DNA from 3 places in the Gordonia sp. J1A genome. Region 2 is predicted to be linked to each of the others. Evidence: predicted binding sites of a transcription regulator. Region 2 holds the regulator's gene; each other region holds the start of a gene.
The links. Region 2 encodes LexA, which represses DNA repair genes until DNA is damaged. Its sites were predicted from a motif close to CGAACANNTGTTCG; they were not measured.
Positions count from the first base shown of each region.

Region 1 (6,689 bases), 200 kb from region 2:
AGCATCGACAGCATCATGTGGCTCATCATGTGGATGCTGAACATCGCCGGCGCGTACCGGCCGAAACCCGATGAGGTCGCGATCAACAGCGCCGCGCAGCCGAGCAGCCACGACACCGTCCGGCCCACCGGCCACTTGTCTCCGCGTTTGTGCAGCCGGTACACGCCCCGCAGGTAGACGATGGCCGCGACGATCGCGAAGGTGCCGAAGATGAGGTCGAAGCGCCAGTCGACGAACAGTTTCGTGAAGGTCGGCGGACCGTCGAGGTCGTATCCGATCTTCAACTCCATCGGCGAGACGTTCGCCGTCCCCAACACCGGCGGCGGCGTGCGCGACAGCCCGGCGCCGAGGCCGAAGGCGACCGCGAACACCACCAGTTCGACGACGGCGAACCGCACGAACAGCGACTTGCGCGGCTCGTCGGTGGCTGCGAGTTCGTCGATCGTGACCTTGCGGTGCAGGCCGCCGAGTAGTCCGGCGAGGACCACCGCGACGAACTTTCCGACGGCCACCAGACCGTAGGTGGTCGTGAGCAGATCCCCCAGGGACATGCGGACCAGCGCGTTGATGATGCCGCTGAGCGCCACCACCAGCAGACACCAGAACGCCACCCGCGAGTAACGGGCCACGGCGAGCGTCCGCCACCGGCCGTCACCGAACGCATACGCCAGGACGGCCATCAGCCCACCCATCCATAGGGCGGCCGCCACGATGTGCAGGATCAAGCTGTTGGTCGCGAGATCGTGCGCACCGCCGGCCGACGAATGCCCCAGCAGCGCCGACGGCATGAGCGACAGCAGCGCCAGCGCCATCGCGAGGAACGTCCATCCCCAGCGCATCGCCACCCGCGCCACCACCGCCGCAAGCACGGCGAAGATCGCGGTCCACAGCCAGTAGCGGCCGTCGGCGACCACCCCGTAGGCGGTCATCAGGTTCTTCGGGACGAGGGTCTCGGAGAGCGGTGAGCCACTGACGTCGGAGATCGACAGCGGGATCATCGCCAAGGCGCACACCGCCCAGACAGTCATCGACGTGGCCGCCCAGCGCATGGCGCGGAAGCCGCCGACGTCGAGCGCCCCGTTGTCCTGCGAGGGCACGAAGAAGGCGGCGAACACCACGCAGCCGAGACCGATGGCGGCGCTGAGCTGGCCGATCACCGTCATCACCGGCATCCCGTAGGTGGTGAGCCACCCCGGATCGGGCACACCGGTCAGTTGCAACGCCGTCGCCGCCGACGCCGCGGTCACGATGACCGCGGCGATCGATCCGACGACTGCCAGCAGCGCGATGAGGACCGACCGCACCCCCGACGGGTCGGTCAGCCGATCGCGCACTGGTTGCTCCGCCGGCCCGGCGGACGTCACTGTCATGGTGTCCACTGTAGGACGGGATATAGTAGTCCTTCGCCGGCACCTGTCGAGGGCCGGCAAGCCTCCATAGCTCAGATGGATAGAGCAAGAGCCTTCTAATCTCTAGGTCGCAGGTTCGAGTCCTGCTGGGGGCGCTTTGACCTGCAGAGACGCTGGTTCGCCGCACGACGAGGTGGAGCCTCGTCCCGACGAGAGGGACGTGGCCGGAATCTCACCGGTGGCGACGGTGAGTCCGGGACCGACTCAGAAGGGCGGTTCGCCCGGACTGTCGAGGACAGGACTCTCACCGCAGCGGCGCTGCGACCGGAGCCGCATTCGGTACGCGTGTTTGGCCTGAGTACGGGTCCGTGACCGTCCCGGCTGCGTCGTCGTGTCGACGAATCCGGGCGCGACGGGTGCGCCGTGCAGGCACGGCACCGAACCGAGGTCGGGCAGGAGCCAGTGGTTCCTGGCGCGGGCCCGGACGGTGTAGCCCGACGGCGTGGTGGTCTCGGTCCAGATCACGCCATTCGCATCGACGACTTGATCATCCAGCCAGCCGTCGGCGTAGGTCTTGATCAGATGATGGAAACGACACTTCGGATTCAAGTTGCACGGGCAGGTCTGCCCGCCAGCTGCCGGCTGGGCATGGTTGTACTCGCAGACATGATCGAGATCGCACGCCCACGCTGACCGGTTGCAGCCGGGCACCGAGCAGGTGCCGTGCACGGCGCGGACGGCGGCGTCGCAGGCAGCGGTCGGGCGGTACGGGTTGCCTGCCTGCGCGGTCTGCTCGGCCAAGCCTGCGATGTCGAGCGGCCGCACCGTCGCATCCGCGCGAGCGGCGATCTCCCTCGCGTGATGTGCGTCGATCACGCCGAAACCGTCGAGATAGGCGGCCTTGTCCCCGCCGCCGGACAATGTGGACGCGTCGACGACGACGTGCACGACGATCTTGGCGAACTGCGCCCGGACCTCTTCCTCGGCCGCACGTGCCGGCAGTCATCGCGGCCGCAGTCGCAGCCGAACCGGGTGCCGAGTACGGCGGCGACGACCACATCGGCGCGCCGCTGGCCGACGGTGCGGGAGTCCGCCTCGCACACCCGGGCGGCGCGCGCCCTGGTGGCCTTGTCCATCAGAGTCACGTCCTCCGCGCGGGTGGCGACGGTGAGGGCGGACTGGTCGACGTCGTGGGCGATGGTGACGCCGGGCGTGTTGGCGCGGCGTTTGTCGCGCACCCCGTCGGCGTCGTACTCGGCGACGAACCGGCGCGCGGTCTGCTCGGCCACACTCATCGACACAGCGCCGTGCCCGCGGAGGTCCTGAGCGATCTCGGCGTCGATGGCTGCCATCAGCGCGGCGTCGGTGACCGCGCCGCACTGCAGGACGATGGCGCCGAATGCACGTGCGCTGATGACTCCGTCGCGGAGCAGGCGTGCGGTCTGCGGCAGACGTTCGGAGGCTTCGACGGCGAGGGTGACCTGTCGGATACCGGTGTCCTTCGAGACCGCCTGCACGATAGCGGCCTCAGCGCCCACGATGGCGGTGGCATCGGCCAGCAGTCGTGCGGACTCGACGTCACCGGCCGAGCCCGCGGCACGACGCCGCTGCATCGCATACAGGTGCCCGAGCCGCAACCACGCAAGGTGGGACTCCTGACGGGCGATCTCCGCGACCGCGGTGATGTCGGCGAGATCCTGTGCGGCAGCGTCAGACGTGTCGACGCCACCCACCCCCGCAGCGTCGATGCTCGGGTTCGTCATGTCCGCCTCCCCTGCAACACATATCGAACGTATGTACCCATATTATGTGATTGAATCTCATATGGCAATAGTGTAATTCGATATTCTTAGACTCTCGTCGACGCTCGCCCCTCCGCTCGAGAACAGTCACTCACACCCGAGATTCACGCGCATTTCCGACGAATCCGGTGCCACCGCGAAATTCGGTGACTTCCTTTCGTTTGCGACAGCATTCAGCTGTTCTCACAACGACGACTTCGGCGTAGCGTCGTATTCGTCGTCAGATGCATGCAGTCAAAGGAGATACCGACATGAACAATCGAATCGTTCGGACGGCGACGGTGGCCGGAATCGGCGCCCTCTCCCTGCTCGGCGCCGCCGCGGCGCCCGGCATGGCCGCTGCCGCACCGCACATGACCGATCCGGCGAAACTCGCGATCGACGGCGACTTGATGATCGCCCCCGGCGTCCACCTGCTGAACATCGAGGCGCAAGGTGCACGCGACATGGACGGCAAGACCCACGGGACCTACGTCGCGACGATCATGGACGGTATGCACAAGACTCCGTTCCAGGTGAAGGGCCCGGTGACGTGCATCTGGACACACGGCGACACCGCCTCGCTCGTCTACCCGATCACCGAGACCTCCCCCAACATCGTCCCCGCCCAGCTCAGCGGCGCGTACGCGGTGAAGATCTCCGTCCGCAAGGGCAGCGGGATGATGAACGAAGTCGGGGTGATGGGTCCGATGGCGACCTCGTCGTTCCACGGTTGCGCGCCGGGCGCGACTCCGAACATGTTCCACGGCGACGTCATGATCGGGTGAGGCGGAGTTCAGGCGGCCGTCGAGTCATCGAGCAGAACGCACTGGCGCCAATTGCCTCGTGAATGCGTCACGGCCCGCGATATCGCACAAATGGCGCAGGAGGATGCGATCCGGAAGAATTCGACTTACCCGAATGACGCGGCCCCAGAACAGGGTTTGCGGCGCATTCACAATGCGGCCGATCATCTGTGATTCACGGACCACCCGCCGCACTCGGCGACGCCTCACGTCATGGAAGAGCTGCAGTGCATCCTCCGGACCCGCACTCGTGCGGAGAGCGGCCGCCAGTACGACGGAGTCTTCGATCGCCTGACATCCGCCCTGCCCCAGATGCGGACGCATCGGGTGAGCAGCGTCGCCGATGATCACCGCACGACCGTCGTGCCACCGGCGTGCGACGGGCCGGTCGTACAGGTCGTGTCGCATCAGCGCCGAAGACGGCGTCGCTGCGATCACCGCGTCGACCGGCTCCGGCCAGCCTCTGCCGACGCGAGCGACCTCGGCGCGCTCGTCGTCGAAGACCGCGGCCTCCGGGGCCTGTGCCGTGGCGAACCAGTACGTCCGCCCGGCCGGAAGCGGCACCGCGCCGAACTGCGACCGCGGGCCGATCATCTCGCCCGCGAGATCGGGATCGATCGAGATGTCGGCCACGCCACGCCACGCGGTGTACCCGGCGTACCTGCTCGACAGACGGTCGTTGAAACCGCGGGCGATACGGGAATGCGTTCCGTCCGCGCCGACGACGAGATCGGCTCGCATCTGAGCACCGTCGGCCAGGGTCACGACTGCCTCGCGGCCCACGGTGCGCACGGTCTGCACGGCGACACCGGTGCGCACGGAGTCGGTGGGCAGCGCACTGGCGAGCACCTCGTGCAGCGTTCCCCGCAGAATGACGGCGAGTTCCTCGCCGGCCGCCGCGGCGAGCGCGCCCGGCGGAGGCTTCCGGATCCACGTTCCGTCTCGCCACCTCAGTGCTCCGCCGCCCACGCGTGCCGACTGCGACCGGACCGCGTCGCCGAGGCCGATCCAGTCCAGTGCTGCCAGCGCGTTCGGCCAGAGACTGATGCCCGCGCCGCCGGTCGACTGCCGTCGAGATTCGAGAACGACCACGTCATGTCCGTCGCGGACCAGGGCCGCGGCAGCGGTCAACCCGGCGATGCCCGCACCCACGACGACCACCCGCACGGCGACTACACCCCGGTGAACCGTCCGGGCCGCTTCTCGAGGAACGCGGCGACGGCCTCCCGATGGTCCTCGGTGTGGTGCGCCACCGCCTGCATGGTCGCCGAGAGCTCGAGTAGCTGGTCGAGGGTCTGCTGCGAGGACTCCCGCAGGAGCTTCTTGGTCATGCGCACCGCCACCGGTGGGTTCGCGGCGATCCGCGACGCGATCTCACGAGCGGTCGGCAACAGATCGGCCGGTTCGACGACGCGCGAGACGATGCCCCACTCGAGCGCCGTCGCGGCGTCGACGCGATCGCCGGTCAGTGCCATTTCTGCGGCCCGCGCCGGCCCGATCGCCCGGGGCAGCAGCCACGCGCCGCCGTCGCCGGGGATCAGCCCGAGCTTCACGAAGCTCTCGGCGAAGAAGGCCGTGTTCGAGGCGATCCGGATGTCGCACATCAGCGCCAGATCGCACCCGGCGCCCACCGCGGGGCCGTTGACGGCCGCGATCACCGGCACCTCGAGCGCGTACATCGCGCGCGGTATCCGCTGGATGCCCTCGCGATAACCGACGCGCTGCTGGTGCGGAGCCCCGCCGAACAGACCCGCCGCGGCCGCCATGTCTTTGACGTTGCCGCCGGCCGAGAAGGCCGAACCGGCGCCGGTGAGGATCACCGCCCGGACCGACTGGTCCCGGTTCACCGCCGTCGCCGCATCGACGAGTGCATCGATGGCGTCGTCCTCGGAGATGGCATTGCGGGTCTCGGGTCGATTGACGGTCCAGGTCACGACGTCGCCGTCGCGCTCGACCAGCAGCACGTCGCCGCTCACAGAAGTTCCAGAATCGTTGCGTTCGCCATACCTCCAGCTTCGCACATGGTCTGCAGACCGTACTGGATCCCGTTGTCGCGCATGTGGTGGACGAGCCGGGTCATCAGAATCGCGCCCGACCCGCCGAGCGGGTGGCCCACCGAGATGGCACCGCCGACCGGATTGAGGACGTCGTCGGAGGCACCGATCTCGGCCTGCCAGGCCATCGGGACCGGCGCGAAGGCCTCGTTCACCTCATAGGCGCCGATGTCGGACACCGCCAGTCCCGAGCGTTCCAGCGCCTTGGCGGTGGCGGCGATCGGTCCGGTGAGCATGATGACCGGGTCGTCGCCGGCGAGGGTCGCGGTGTGCACCCGCGCCATCGGCCGCCAGCCGTTGGCCGCGGCGATCTCGCTGGTCGTCACCAGCAGGGCGCCGGCACCGTCGGAGATCTGCGAGGCGTTGCCCGCGGTGATGACGCCCTCGGGGTCGAACGGGGTCTTGAGCCCGCCGAGCTTCTCCGCCGTGGTGCCGCGGCGCAACCCCTCGTCGACGGCGAGGCCGTCCGGGATCGGAGCGATCTGCGCATCGAAGGCGCCTGCGTCCTGCGCGGCGGCGGTGCGCTCGTGCGAGCGGGCCGAGTACTCGTCGAGCTGCTGCCTGCTGAAGTTCCAGCGCTTGGCCATCATCTCGGCGCCGAGGCCCTGGTTGAAGCCGTCCACGCCGTATCGGTCGAGCACGGACGCCGGATAGGGAGCACCGTCACCGCGTGCGGCACCCATCGGTACGCGCGACATG
Region 1 is NZ_AP041607.1:695,783-702,471, reverse strand. It holds gene ACZ5QD_RS03235 (bifunctional copper resistance protein CopD/cytochrome c oxidase assembly protein) at 1-1,370, opposite strand, end outside; tRNA gene ACZ5QD_RS03230 (tRNA-Arg) at 1,431-1,504, shown strand; gene ACZ5QD_RS03225 (HNH endonuclease signature motif containing protein) at 1,614-2,225, opposite strand; gene ACZ5QD_RS03220 (DUF222 domain-containing protein) at 2,222-3,112, opposite strand; gene ACZ5QD_RS03215 (hypothetical protein) at 3,403-3,918, shown strand; gene ACZ5QD_RS03210 (FAD-dependent monooxygenase) at 3,943-5,103, opposite strand; gene ACZ5QD_RS03205 (crotonase/enoyl-CoA hydratase family protein) at 5,109-5,912, opposite strand; gene ACZ5QD_RS03200 (thiolase family protein) at 5,909-6,689, opposite strand, start outside.
Region 1: a site for LexA is predicted at 3,137-3,150, ahead of ACZ5QD_RS03220 (DUF222 domain-containing protein). Genes of this name have one in related genera too.

Region 2 (6,689 bases):
TGGTGACGCGCACCTACTCCGAGCCGCACTGGTCCACCCGCCGCGGCGCGGTGATGGCGTACGAGAAGGTCAGCCTGTACGGAGTTCCCCTGGTGGCACAGCGCCGCGTGAACTACGGGTCGATCGACCCGAAGACCTCGCGCGAGATCTTCATCCAGGAGGCACTGGTCGCCGGACGCTGGCGTAACCGTCATGCGTTCTTCGCCCACAACGCCGAGTTGCTCCGCGACGCGTCCGAGACCGAACATCGCGCGCGGCGTAGGGACCTGCGCATCTCCGACGACGAGCTCTTCGAGTTCTACGCGGCGCGCATACCGTCCACCGTGGTGTCGACACGGCATTTCGACTCGTGGTGGAAGAAGGCGGGCCGCACCGATCCGGCGCTGCTCAACCTCCGGCCCGAGGACTTGCTCGGAGACGACGTCCCCACGGCCGCCGACTATCCGGCCGCCTGGCAGCAGGGCGAGACCCGCCTGGAGCTCCGCTACCACTTCGAGCCCGGCGCACCCGATGACGGCGTGACCGCGATCATCCCCGAGCCGCTCCTGGCACATGTGCGAGACACCGGATTCGACTGGCTCGTACCCGGGATGCGCGCCGAACTCGCGACGCAGCTGATCAAGTCGTTGCCCAAGGGCCTGCGCAAGTCCATGTCCCCGGCGTCCCGGTACGCCGAACTCGCTCTCAGCCGACTCTCGGTGCGCAGCGAGCCACTGCTCACCGGCCTGGCTCGCGAGCTGTCGTCGATCAGCGGGGTCACCCTGGCTCCGCGCGATTTCAATCCGTCGGCACTCCCCCCGCATCTGCGGATGCACTTCGCCGTCACCGGCACAGACGGCGCGATCATCGCGCGCGGCGACCGGCTCGCCGCGCTTCGCACCGACCTGTCTGCCGACGCCGACCGCGACCGCCGTGCGCCCCTGCACCGCGAATGGACCGCCGACGGTCTGGGCACCCTCGCCGACTCCGAGACGGCGACCGTTGCGGGACAGACGATCACCCGCTATCCCACGCTCGCGACCGTGCCGGGACAGGGCGTACGCATCGCGAAGGCCGCCACCTCCACCGAGCGCGACGCCGGCATCGCCGCCGCCGCCGGAGAACTCCTGCGACTCGCGATCGCGCCGCCCAGCCGCAAGCTGGCGTCGACTCTGCCGCCGCCGGCCAAGCTCGCGCTGAGCCAGAGCCCGTATCCGGACGTGGACGCGTTGCTGGCCGACTGCACGGCACGGGCGGTCACCGACACCCTGGCACGGGAGCCGGAGTTGGCCGCCCTGCGCAGTCCCGGTGACTTCGGCGCGCTCTCGGCGCGGCTGGGGCCGGTGATCCGGTCGCGCGCACCCGAGTACTTCGACGCCGCCGTCGCGGCGCTCGCCGAATACTCCCCGGTGCGCCGGGCCGTCGACGCCCGGTCCGGGACTCTCGCCGCCGACGACGTCTCCGATCAGGTCAACGATCTGATCTTCGACGGCTTCGTCGGCGCGACGGCATTGGAGCATCTGCGCTCGCTGCCGCGCTATCTGACCGCCGCGCGGCTGCGCCTCGAGTCCCTCAACACCGCCGCCGGCCGGGACAACGAGGCGATGGGCGCCATCGACAGGGTGGTGGCGGTCTGGAATAGGCGCCTCGCCCAGCTTCCGGCCGCACGCCACGAGGCGCTGAACGAGTTGGTGCAGTGGCGCCTGGAGGAACTCCGCGTGAGCCTGTTCGCTCAGCAGCTCGGCACCAACGGTCCAGTCTCCGAGCAGCGGATAATCAAGGCGATCGACAAGTTCAGCTGACTGCTCGGGGCGGTGGCTGACTGCTCGGACCGGTGGCGCCGGTGCCGTGAGTGTCAGTGACGGTCGCGGCGCAGCGAATCGATCTCGCGCTGGAAGTCGTCGGCCGACTCGAACGACCGGTAGACCGAGGCGAACCGCAGATAGGCCACCTCGTCGAGGTCGCGCAGCGGACCGAGGATCGCGAGACCGACCTCATTGCTCGGTATCTCGGCCGAACCCGACGAGCGCACGGTGTCCTCCACCTGCACCGCAAGCTTCGCCAGTGCGTCCTCGTCCACCTGACGGCCCTGGCAGGCGCGGCGCACGCCCTGCATCACCTTCTCGCGACTGAAGGGCTCGGAGATGCCGTTGCGCTTCACCACGGACAGCACAGCCGTCTCGACCGTGCTGAACCGCCGCCCGCATTCATTGCACGACCTGCGGCGACGGATCACCTGGCCGTCGTCGGCGACTCGGGAGTCGACGACACGGGTGTCGTCGTTCTTGCAGAACGGGCAGCGCATGCCATGACAATACCCGCCCGCCTCAGCCGTACTGCGGGGCGATAAGCGCTTGTCCGACATGCAGTCCCGATGTCTCGAGGCCGTTCAGGTCGCGCAGCTGGGCGATGACGCCCGCGGACGGCAACTCCGGAGCGATCCGCTCAGCGAGCGCGGTGAGCGACTCCCCCGACCGGACGTACACCACGTGCGTCGCCGCCGGCGACTCCGGCGTCGCCGCATCCTGGTAGCCCGCTCCGACGAGGGCGAGCAGCCACACCATGCCGGCGAGGGTGCCGCCGACCACCGCGGCCCCGGCCCACCGGCGCCTGCGGTACACCGCGGGCGACAGCGCGGTCCGGCCGGCCGGCGGCGCATCGAACATCACTCGCCGGTCCGCGACCGGGCGACGCCGCTCGGGGCGGCCGGTCGGGAAGCACGTTCCGCTCGAGTCGCCTCGCCCCGCTCCGCGTACTCCCCGATCACGGACCAGCGAGCCACGGACCACCGGGATGTCGCAGGTCATCGCCGACGCAGTGGAGTGCACAGCGGTGGCGCGTCCGGTCGGGGCGGGTGCCGTCCTCGTGCTCATGACTCGTCTCCAATCGATCGCGTGTTCGAAGAACTCTTGTTCGATAGTTAACACGAGGGGTCCGACAAACGCCGACACGCGTCGAACAATTGTTTGAGTTTTGTGACCTACTCAACTAGCCTTTGGACCATCGATCGAACACAGCTGACGAAAGGCCCGACCGTGACCGACACGCCCGATCCGATGCTCTCCACCGCGACGCTCGAGGCCTCATTGACCCAGCGTCAGCGCGAGGTGCTCGAGGTCATCCGTCAGTCGGTCCGCGAGCGCGGCTACCCGCCGAGCATCCGTGAGATCGGCGAGGCCGTCGGACTCACCTCCACGTCGTCGGTGGCCCATCAGCTCCGCACGCTCGAGCGCCGCGGCCTTCTCAAGCGCGATCCGCACCGTCCGCGTGCGGTGAACGTTCGGGACGATCAGCGGACACCGCCCTCGGGCGGTGCCGAGGCCGACGGAGAGTCACTCCCCACGCCGACCTTCGTTCCGGTGCTCGGCCGGATCGCCGCCGGCGGACCGATTCTCGCCGAACAGGCCGTGGAGGAGGTCTTCCCGATGCCGCGCGAACTGGTCGGCGACGGTTCCCTGTTCATGCTTCGCGTGGTCGGCGAATCGATGATCGACGCGGCGATCTGCGACGGCGACTGGGTGGTCGTGCGCCAGCAGAACGTGGCGGAGAACGGTGACATCGTCGCCGCGATGATCGACGGCGAAGCCACCGTGAAGACCTTCAAGCGCACCGACGGTCACGTCTGGCTCATGCCGCACAACGAGCATTTCGAGCCCATCCCCGGCGACGACGCCGCCATCCTCGGCAAGGTCGTCACGGTGATGCGCCGTATCTGAGGCGCCCGGCCGGCCTCAGCGGGACATCACACCTCGCCGGCCAGAACCGCGCGAACCGCCTCGCGCGCCTGTGACGGACTCGTCGCGGCGATCGCGGCGGACGCCGCATCGCGGCACTGATCCATGGTGACGGTACCCAGCTTCAGTCCCACCGCGGCCGACGCCGCAGGCGCGGACGACAACGACGTCACACCCATCCCGACCAGCACACATGCCAGCAACGGATCGGCAGCCGCCTCGCCGCATACGCCCACGGGCTTGCCCTGGTCCCGACCGGCGTCCCCGACCCGCTGTATCAGCGCGAGTACCGCCGGCTGCCACGGGTCGGTGAGCGCCGCCAGCTCCGGCGACATCCGGTCCGCCGCCATCGTGTACTGGGTCAGGTCGTTGGTGCCGATCGAGACGAAGTCCACTTCGGCGAGGATCGCGTCGGCGAGGATCGCCGCCGACGGCACCTCGATCATCACCCCCGGCACCAGACCGCGTTCCCGAACCCGCGCGGCGAATTCGCGCGCCTCGTCGACCGTGGCGATCATCGGTGCCATCACCCACGGCGTCGCACGGCCGTCGTCGCGCGCCGCCTCCGCCAGCGCATCGAGCTGGTTGTTGCGGATGTCCGGATACGTCTGCACGATGCGGTTGCCGCGGACTCCCATCGCCGGATTCGGCTCGTCGGAGTGGGCGACGAACTTCAGTGGCTTGTCCGAGCCCGCGTCGAGGGTGCGGATCACCACCTTGCGCCCGGGAAAGGCGTCGATCACCTCCCGGTAGAGCTCTACCTGCTGGGCGACGGTGGGCTCGGCCGCGCGGTCCAGGAAGGCCAGTTCGGTTCGGAACAGTCCGACGCCCTCCACCGGCGCCTGCGCCGCCGACCGAGCGGACACGCCGTCGGCCACGTTGGCCAGGATCGCGACCGCGTGCCCGTCCGCCGTGCGGCCCGGCCCACGCCAGGCCGCCGTCTCGGCTGCCCGCGTCGCCGCGGCCGTCACGGCGTCCGAGATGAGTCCGGCGTCCGGGGCGGCCCCCACCGTTCCCGCGTCCCCGTCCACGTAGCCCATGGCTCCGGAGGGGATCTCATCGAGTTCAGCGGCGGCGACCACGCACGGAATACCGAGTTGGCGAGCAATGATCGCCGTGTGGCTGCTGGGGCCGCCGAGCCGCATGCCCAGCCCGATGACGCGTGCCGGGTCCAGACCCGCGGTGTCGGCGGGCGCGAGGTCGTCGGCGAGCAGAATCGACGGTACGTCCGGCACGGGGATGCCCGGCTCCGAGAGCCCGAGGAGTTCGGCGACGACGCGGTCTCGGACGTCCAACAGATCGGTGACCCGTTCAGCCATGAGGCCGCCGAGCTTGGTGAACATCTCCACGAACTGCTCGGTGGCCGCAATCGCGGCGAGCGGCGCTCGAACGCCCTGCGCAATCGACTTGCCCGCGGCCGTCGCCCACCCGCGATCGCGCGCGAGACCGGCCGTGGCAGTCAGGACCTCGGCCGCGACGCCGGTGCTGTGGGAGGCCCGGTCGGCCAGCCGGTCGGCCACCACTCCGGCGGCGGCGGTGAAACGCTCCATCTCTGCGTCGCGGAGCTCCTCCGGAACGGGAGAGTCATCGATGGCGTCGAAGCCGGGTCGCGGTGCGGGTCTGATGATCGGTCCGTACGCGAGGCCACCGACCACCGGAGTACCGGAGACGATGACGTCGGCGCGGAACGGGTTCTCGGCAGGCACGGGAGAAGTCACCTCGGTCATGTGAGAGAGATTACAGAAAGTCCTTGACGTGTCAACACGTACCCATGTAAACAAAGATGTGTAACCAACCAAATCAACACAGATCCACATCTTTGCACGATCCCCATCGTTGCATGAGATCGGACAGTCGGGAGAGCAGATGTACGCGGAGGAACGCCAGTCGGCGATCGCGAACGAGGTCCGCCTGCGCGGCCGCGTCTCCGTAGCCGATCTCGCCGCGCGCTTCTCCGTGACCGGCGAGACCGTGCGCCGCGACCTGGCTATTCTCGCTCGCAGCGGCCATCTGGTGCGCGTCCACGGCGGAGCCGTACGCCTCGACGTCGCCGCAGTGGTCGACGAACCCGATCTGGTGGTTCGGGAGGAGACCCACCGAGGCGAGAAGAGCGCCATCGGTGCCGCTGCGCTGGCATTCCTGCCCGCCGACGGCGGTTCCATCGTGATCGACGCCGGGACCACCACTCTGCAGTTGGCTCTGTCCATCCCCGCCGACGCCCGCTTGACCTGCGTCACCAACAGCGTGCAGATCGCCGAGGTGGTGGCGGAGTTGCCCGGCTCCGGGGTGCTGCTGACCGGCGGCAGACTCCGGCCCAAGACCGGTGCCTCCGTCGGCGCCGACGCGATCGAGCGACTCTCGCGCATCCGTGCGTCGGTCGGCTTCCTCGGCACCAACGGTCTGTCGCTCGAGCACGGTCTGTCGACACCCGACGCCGACGAGGCCGCCACCAAACGCGCCATGATCGCGGCCTGCACGACGACGGTGGTCCTCGCCGACTCGTCCAAGATCAACCGGGAGGAACTGATGAGCTTCGGAACCCTGGAGGACGTCGATGTCCTCGTGACCGACGCCGGGATCGACTCGGCCTTCGCCGACGAACTGCGCGCCCACGAGATCGAGGTGGTGATCGCATGATCGTCACCGTCACCGCCAATCCGAGCACCGACCGTACGATCGAGCTCGCCGGACCGCTCCGGCGGGGCGAGGTGCACCGTGCGGCCCGCGTCGTCGACCAACCGGGCGGCAAGGGAATCAACGTCGCACGGGTGGTGCGGGCTGCCGGCCTTCCCACACTGGCCGTCCTGCCCGCCCGCGCCGACGACCCGTTCATCGACAGCCTGCGCGCCGTGGCCCTTCCGCACCAGGCGGTGTCGGCGGACGGGACGGTCCGGACCAACCTGACCGTGGCCGAACCGGACGGCACCACCACCAAGATCAACGACGCCGGAACGGCCGTCTCCGCCGAGGCCGGGG
Region 2 is NZ_AP041607.1:897,261-903,949, reverse strand. It holds gene hrpA (ATP-dependent RNA helicase HrpA) at 1-1,781, shown strand, start outside; gene nrdR (transcriptional regulator NrdR) at 1,835-2,284, opposite strand; gene ACZ5QD_RS04220 (LysM peptidoglycan-binding domain-containing protein) at 2,307-2,852, opposite strand; gene lexA (transcriptional repressor LexA) at 3,036-3,695, shown strand; gene ACZ5QD_RS04210 (putative PEP-binding protein) at 3,722-5,440, opposite strand; gene ACZ5QD_RS04205 (DeoR/GlpR family DNA-binding transcription regulator) at 5,580-6,350, shown strand; gene ACZ5QD_RS04200 (1-phosphofructokinase family hexose kinase) at 6,347-6,689, shown strand, end outside.

Region 3 (6,689 bases), 540 kb from region 2:
GGTATCACCCGTACCCGGTCGCCCACCTCGGGCACGACGGCAGCCGGTGGGAACTCGGCGACGGCATGATGCTCGGACAGCGAGACGAGACGGGCGTCGAGATGATCGGCGAGCCGGCCGAAACCGGTGGTCCAGCCGGGGCGGTCCGCCCCGAGGATCTTGCTGCCGGCGTCGAGCACCACCCGGGAGCCGGATGCGCTGACCACCGTGGACACCGCGGTCAGTGCGATGTCGTCGATACCGCAGCTGCCGAGTTCCAACTGCTGGGCGTCGTTGAAGACGTAGACGCCCGGACGCAACTCGGTGACCACGCCGGGATCGGCGAGTCGTGCGGTCGGCGTCGACCCTCCGCTCACCACGGAGACGTCGATACCGTTGTCGCGCAGAGCGTTCGCAGCGACGGCCAGGGATCGGGCCTCCTGCTCCGCGGCGTCGGCTCGCGCTGTGTCGAGTCCGTAGCCGTGGCCGGGGAAGGTGAAGACACCGGCCACGGTCAGTCCCGCGTCGCGAGCCGCGTCGGCGACCGAGACCACGCTATCGGCGGGTACACCGCTGCGGTGCATGCCCGAATCGATCTCCACGAGCACTCCGACGGGAGCGCCGCCGAGTCCTTCGGCGAGACGGCGCACGCCCTCGACGGAATCGGCACCGACGGTCAGCGTCACCCGACCGGCGAGTGCACGCAGGCGGCGGGCCTTGTCCTCCGACAACCACAGCGGATAGGCGACGAACAGATCGTCGAACCCGGCGTCGGCGAAGACCTCCGCCTCGCCGATCGTCGCGACGGTGAGTCCGACGGCACCGGCGGCGAGCTGCCGCTGCGCGACCCGAACGCACTTGTGCGTCTTGGCATGTGGTCGCAAGCGCACGCCGTGCCGTTCGGCCCACCCGGCCATCGCGGCGAGATTGCGGTCGAGGCGAGCGGGATCGACGTGCAGGAACGGAGTGTCGGGCATACCTGATGGTGGCATGGACGACGGCTTTCGTCGTCAGCCGGTGCGGCCGAGCGCGGCGTCGGACTCCTCATGCAGAAGGAAGTCCTGATGGAGCAGCCGGTTGGTGAGCCGCGGTGCGGCGTGATGACCGAAATCGATGAGGTCGCCGAGTAGCGTGTTCACCCGCTTGGGGCGCTCGACGATCGCGTGCAGCACCCGGTGGGCGGCCTTGTCGACGCTCCAGATCCCCCGAGCGCTGTCGTAGGCGTTGGTCGGAACGATCATCCGCGTTCGGGTCAACGGGATGCGCACATTGCTGAACGTGACGTGATCGGAGAGGGTCTCGGCACCGGTGGCGTCGCTGAACGCCTCCAGTGCGGCCTTCGACGCGGCGTACGCGCCGAATCGTGGTGCGCGGCTTTGGACTTCGATCGAGGACACGTTGACGATATGTCCGGACTGCCGCTCGATCATGTGCGGCAGCAGGGCGAGCGTGAGATAGACGGCGCCGAAGTAGTTGACGGCCATCATCCGGTGATAGTCGTGCGACCTGGTCACCGCGTTCGCGGTCGCCCGTCGGATGGACCGGCCTGCGTTGTTGACCAGCACGTCCACATGGCCGTGCTCGCAGATCACCGACTTCACAAGGGTCTGCACCGCGGCCTCATCGGTGATGTCGACGGGATAGGCGTACGCGCGTCCGACGGGCAGCCCGGGTTTGGGAACCTCCGCGTCGAGTTCGGCGGCGGTCTCGATCAGCCGATCGGCGTCGCGGGCCACCAGGAAGACGTTGGCGCCGCGCCGCACGCACATGCGGGCGGTCGCGCGGCCGATTCCCGACGACGCCCCGGTGATCAAGATGTTCTTGCCGACCAGCGGGCCCCGCGAATCGTTGCGGCGGTGACGGGCCGGATCGAGATTCTCGTACCAGTACCGCCACAGTCGGGGTGCGTACTCGTCCAGATCGGGCAGTCTCACACCGAGCGTGTCGAGTTCGGCGGCGGTCGCGTCGCTGCGGAACACCACGGGAAGGGAGGCGACGTCGAGGATCGCGGGTGGGACGCCGGTCTGTTCGGCGATCAGGTCGCGGCCGGGCCGCAGCAGTCCGCGACCGCTGGCGGCCAGCATCGGCCTCACCAGCCCCGAAGGCAGTGCGGTGAAGGCCCACGGTCCGTCGAAGGCCGGTGACAGGGCGTTGAACAGGTCGGTGATCGAGCGTGGGTCGGGGTCGGCGAGATGGAACACGAGCCCGCTCCGGCCGTCCTGCACATCGATCAGCGCGACCATCGCCTCGGCGACGAAGTCGACGGGGACGACGTTGAGGGGCCCCGGATCGGGGATCGGCAGCGGCAGGAACGAGGGCAGCTGACTGAGCACGGCGAGGTGACCGAAGAAGTAGTAGGGGCCGTCGGCCCTGTCGACCTGTCCGGTGACGGAGTCGCCGACGACGGCCGACGGCCGATACACCCGCCAGCGCAGGCCCTCGGTCTCCCGCACGACGCGCTCGGCGTCGAACACGGTGCGGTGGCATTCGGTCGGCAGGCCTTGGCCGAGGTCGAAGTCGGTCTCGGTGAAGTCGCCGCGATGGTCGCCGGCCACCGCGATCGAGGAGAGATGGTGCAGGAGCGCGCCGCGGGCGAGAGCGAACTCGGCGACCCTTCGGGTGCCGTCGACGTTGACCGCCCGCAGGTCGGCCTCCTCGGCGGTGAGGTCGTGCAGTGCGGCCAGGTGGATCACGTGGTCGACCTCGTCGACGTCGGATCCGTGCAGGCCGAGGTCTTCGTGTGTGAGGTCGCCGGCGACGGCGACGACGCGGTCGCCGCCGTCGATCCCCTCCATGGCGGCGGCGAATCGCTGCAGTGATCCGGTGCGCACGAGCGCGTACACCCGGGCCTGCTCGTCGCGGGCCAGCAGGCGCGCGACGACTCGACGGCCGATGAAGCCGCTGCCGCCGGTCACGAAATAGCTCGTCACCGACCCAGAGTCTCACAGAGAGATACCGATGTGAATGATTGACAGCGGTAATTCGTGCGTCGGTCCGGTCTCTGGCACGCGTCTGGGGTGTGGCCGGGGCGGGCCACGGCAAGGCAGATATCGAACATATGTTCTATCATCGGTGTGTGGGATGGAACAACGGGCCTCCGACCTGGTCGGAGATGGAGCGAGTGCTGTCGGGGCGTGCGCCTGCGCGCGGCGACCGGCTCGGTGAGACGTTTCCGCCCACGTTCAACGGCGCGGGGCCGCCGGGGGACGGCGGCGATTCGCCGGCATGGTCGCGTAAGCGGGGCCCGTACCAGGCCACCGACATCGAGTTCGGCGCATCGACGGTGCCGTACGCCGAGTTGCACGCGCACAGTGCCTACAGCTTCCTCGACGGCGCGTCGATGCCCGAGGCCATGGTCGAGGAGGCGCAGCGGCTGGGGCTGCGCGGGCTCGCGCTGACCGATCACGACGGCTTCTACGGTGTCGTCCGATTCGCCGAAGCGGCCCGCGAGTTCGGCATGCCGACGGTGTTCGGCGCCGAACTCTCGCTGCAGCGAGACAGTGCCCGCGCCGGTGCGGTGGACCCGCCGGGGGAGCACCTGTTGGTCCTCGCACGCCGCGCCGAGGGCTACCGCCGGCTCTCCCGTGTCATCGCCGACGCGCATATGAGCGGTGGCGAGAAGGGGCTGTTGCGCTACGATGCCGACGCGATCACCGAGTACGCCGCCGACGGCGACTGGCTGGTTCTGACCGGGTGCCGCAAGGGTGCGGTGCGCCGGGCGCTCGACCGCGGCGGCCGGCGGGCCGCCGACACCGCGCTCGGGACGATGATCGACCGTTTCGGGGCCGGGAACATCGCCGTCGAGCTGAGCCCCGGTGCCGGGTCGGACGACGACGAACGCAATGCGATTCTGGCGTCACTGGCCGCATCCCATCGGGTGCCGACAGTCGCGACCACTGGCGCGCACTTCGCCGCGCCGGAGAACGGCCGACTCGCTACGGCGATGGCGGCGGTGCGCGCCCGGACCGATATCGCGACCATCGACGGCTGGATGCCCGGGGTGGGCGGGGCGCACCTGCGCAGCGGAGACGAGATGCTCCGGCTGATGCCCGCCCACCGTGAAGCCATCGACAACGCCGTCGCCTTCGCGGAGGAATGCGCCTTCTCGCTCGGGCTGATCGCCCCGAACCTGCCGCCCTTCGCCGTCCCCGACGGCCACACCGAGGCCAGTTGGCTCCGCGCACTCACCGAACGGGGAGCCCGCGAGCGTTACGGCACCAGGGAGCAGCGTCCCGACGCGTACCGGCAGATCGACCACGAGCTGGCGATCATCGAGACGCTGACCTTCCCCGGCTACTTCCTCGTGGTGCACGACATCGTCTCGTTCTGCAAGGACAACGACATCCTGTGTCAGGGCCGGGGCAGCGCGGCGAACTCGGCGGTCTGCTACGCGCTCGGGATCACCAACGTCGACCCGGTCGCCAACCATCTGCTGTTCGAGCGATTCCTCTCACCCGAGCGGGACGGTCCGCCGGACATCGACGTCGACATCGAGTCCGACCGCCGTGAGGAGGCGATCCAGCACGTCTACGCCAAGCACGGGCGCAGTCACAGCGCACAGGTCACCAATGTCATCACCTACCGCGGGCGGTCGGCCGTGCGCGATATGGCCCGGGCGCTCGGGTACGCCCCCGGACAGCAGGACGCCTGGAGCAAGATCCCCGACTCCGCGCCCGACGACGTCCGCGAGCTCGCCGCGCAGATCTCCTCGCTGCCGAGACATCTGGGGATTCACTCGGGCGGAATGGTGATCTGCGACAGGCCGATCGCCGACGTCTGCCCCACCGAATGGGCCCGGATGGAGAATCGCAGCATCCTGCAGTGGGACAAGGACGACTGCGCGGCGGTCGGCTTGGTGAAGTTCGATCTGCTGGGCCTGGGCATGCTGTCGGCACTGCACTACATGATCGATCTCGTCGCCGAGCACAAGGGCGTGCGGGTGGATCTGGCACGGCTCGACCTGGCCGAGGAGGCCGTCTACGACATGCTGTGCCGCGCCGATTCGGTCGGCGTCTTCCAGGTGGAGTCACGGGCGCAGATGGCGACCCTGCCGCGGCTGAAGCCGCGGAACTTCTACGACCTCGTCGTCGAGGTGGCGTTGATCCGGCCGGGGCCGATCCAGGGCGGTTCGGTGCATCCGTACATCCGCCGGCGCAACGGGCTGGAGGAGCCGCACTGCGATCATCCGTCGATGGAGGACGCACTCGGGCGCACCCTCGGCATTCCACTGTTCCAGGAGCAGCTGATGCAGGTGGCGCGCGATGTCGCGGGTTTCGGCGCCGCGGAGGCCGACCAGTTGCGTCGTGCGATGGGATCCAAACGGTCGCCGGAGAAGATGCAGCGGCTCCGCACACGGTTCTACGACGGGATGCGCGAGAGACACGGCATCACCGGCGACCTCGCCGACCGCATCTACGAGAAGATGGCAGCGTTCGCGAATTTCGGTTTCCCGGAGAGTCATTCGCAGAGTTTCGCGTCGCTGGTCTTCTACTCCGCGTGGTTCAAACTCCATCACCCGGCGGCGTTCTGCGCGGCGCTGCTGCGCGCCCAGCCGATGGGCTTCTACTCGCCGCAGTCGCTGGTCGCCGATGCCCGGCGGCACGGCGTCCAGGTGCACCGACCGGATGTGAACTCCTCGCTCTCCCACGCGAGTCTGGAGAACGACGGGCTCGACGTGCGGATCGGCCTGAGTGCGGTGCGCGGACTGTCCGACGACCTCGCGACGAGGATCGTCGAGGAGCGGACCTCCGGCGGTCCGTTCGTCTCGGTGGCGGATCTGTCCCGGCGTGTGAATGCGACGACGGCGCAGCTGGAGGCTCTCGCGACCGCGGGCGCGTTCGAGAGCCTCGGTCTGGATCGCAGACAGGCGCTGTGGGAGGCCGGTGCCGCCTCGGGACTGCGCGACGACCAGCTCGACGTGCCGCCACCGCGGGCGACCCCGACGCTGCCCGGCATGTCGGAGGTGGAACTCACGGCCGTCGACGCGCTCTCCACCGGCATCTCACCCAAGTCCTATCCCACCGAATACCTGCGGCCCCGGCTCGATGCGATGGGTGTGGTCCCGGCCGCCCGGCTGCTGTCGGTGGCCGACGGCAGCCGGGTGCTGGTCGGGGGAGCGGTGACGCATCGGCAGCGGCCGGCCACCGCTTCGGGTGTCACGTTCGTGAACCTCGAAGACGAGACCGGCATGGTGAACGTGGTGTGTTCGGTGGGGTTGTGGGCACGCTATCGGTCACTGGCGCAGACGGCGTCGGCGTTGCTGATCCGGGGCCGGGTGCAGAACGCGGAGGGAGCGGTGACCGTCGTCGCCGATCGGCTGCAGCGACTGGATCTGAAAGTGGGAACGCGGTCTCGGGACTGGTGCTGACGACTCGCCGCACCACCGGCCGAATCGGGATATCGTCGCGGTGACGACGGAGGCGCACAGAGAGCGGGGAGACGCATGGAGGTCGTGATCGTCGATCGTCCGGAGCTGGTGATGGCCGACATCATCGCCGAGGCGATCGAAGGCGGTGCATCGACGCTCGGCCTCGCGACCGGATCGTCGCCGCTGGCCACCTACACCGAGCTGATCCGCAGGCACCGCGAGAACGGGCTGTCGTTCGCGGGCGTCGACGCGGTACTGCTCGACGAGTACGTCGGGCTTCCGCCCACGCACCCGGAGTCGTACGCCCGGTTCATCCGCGACAACTTCACCGATCACATCGACA
Region 3 is NZ_AP041607.1:355,275-361,963, forward strand. It holds gene ACZ5QD_RS01715 (alanine racemase) at 1-956, opposite strand, end outside; gene ACZ5QD_RS01720 (SDR family oxidoreductase) at 990-2,909, opposite strand; gene ACZ5QD_RS01725 (error-prone DNA polymerase) at 3,056-6,346, shown strand; gene nagB (glucosamine-6-phosphate deaminase) at 6,422-6,689, shown strand, end outside.
Region 3: a site for LexA is predicted at 3,031-3,044, ahead of ACZ5QD_RS01725 (error-prone DNA polymerase). Genes of this name have one in related genera too.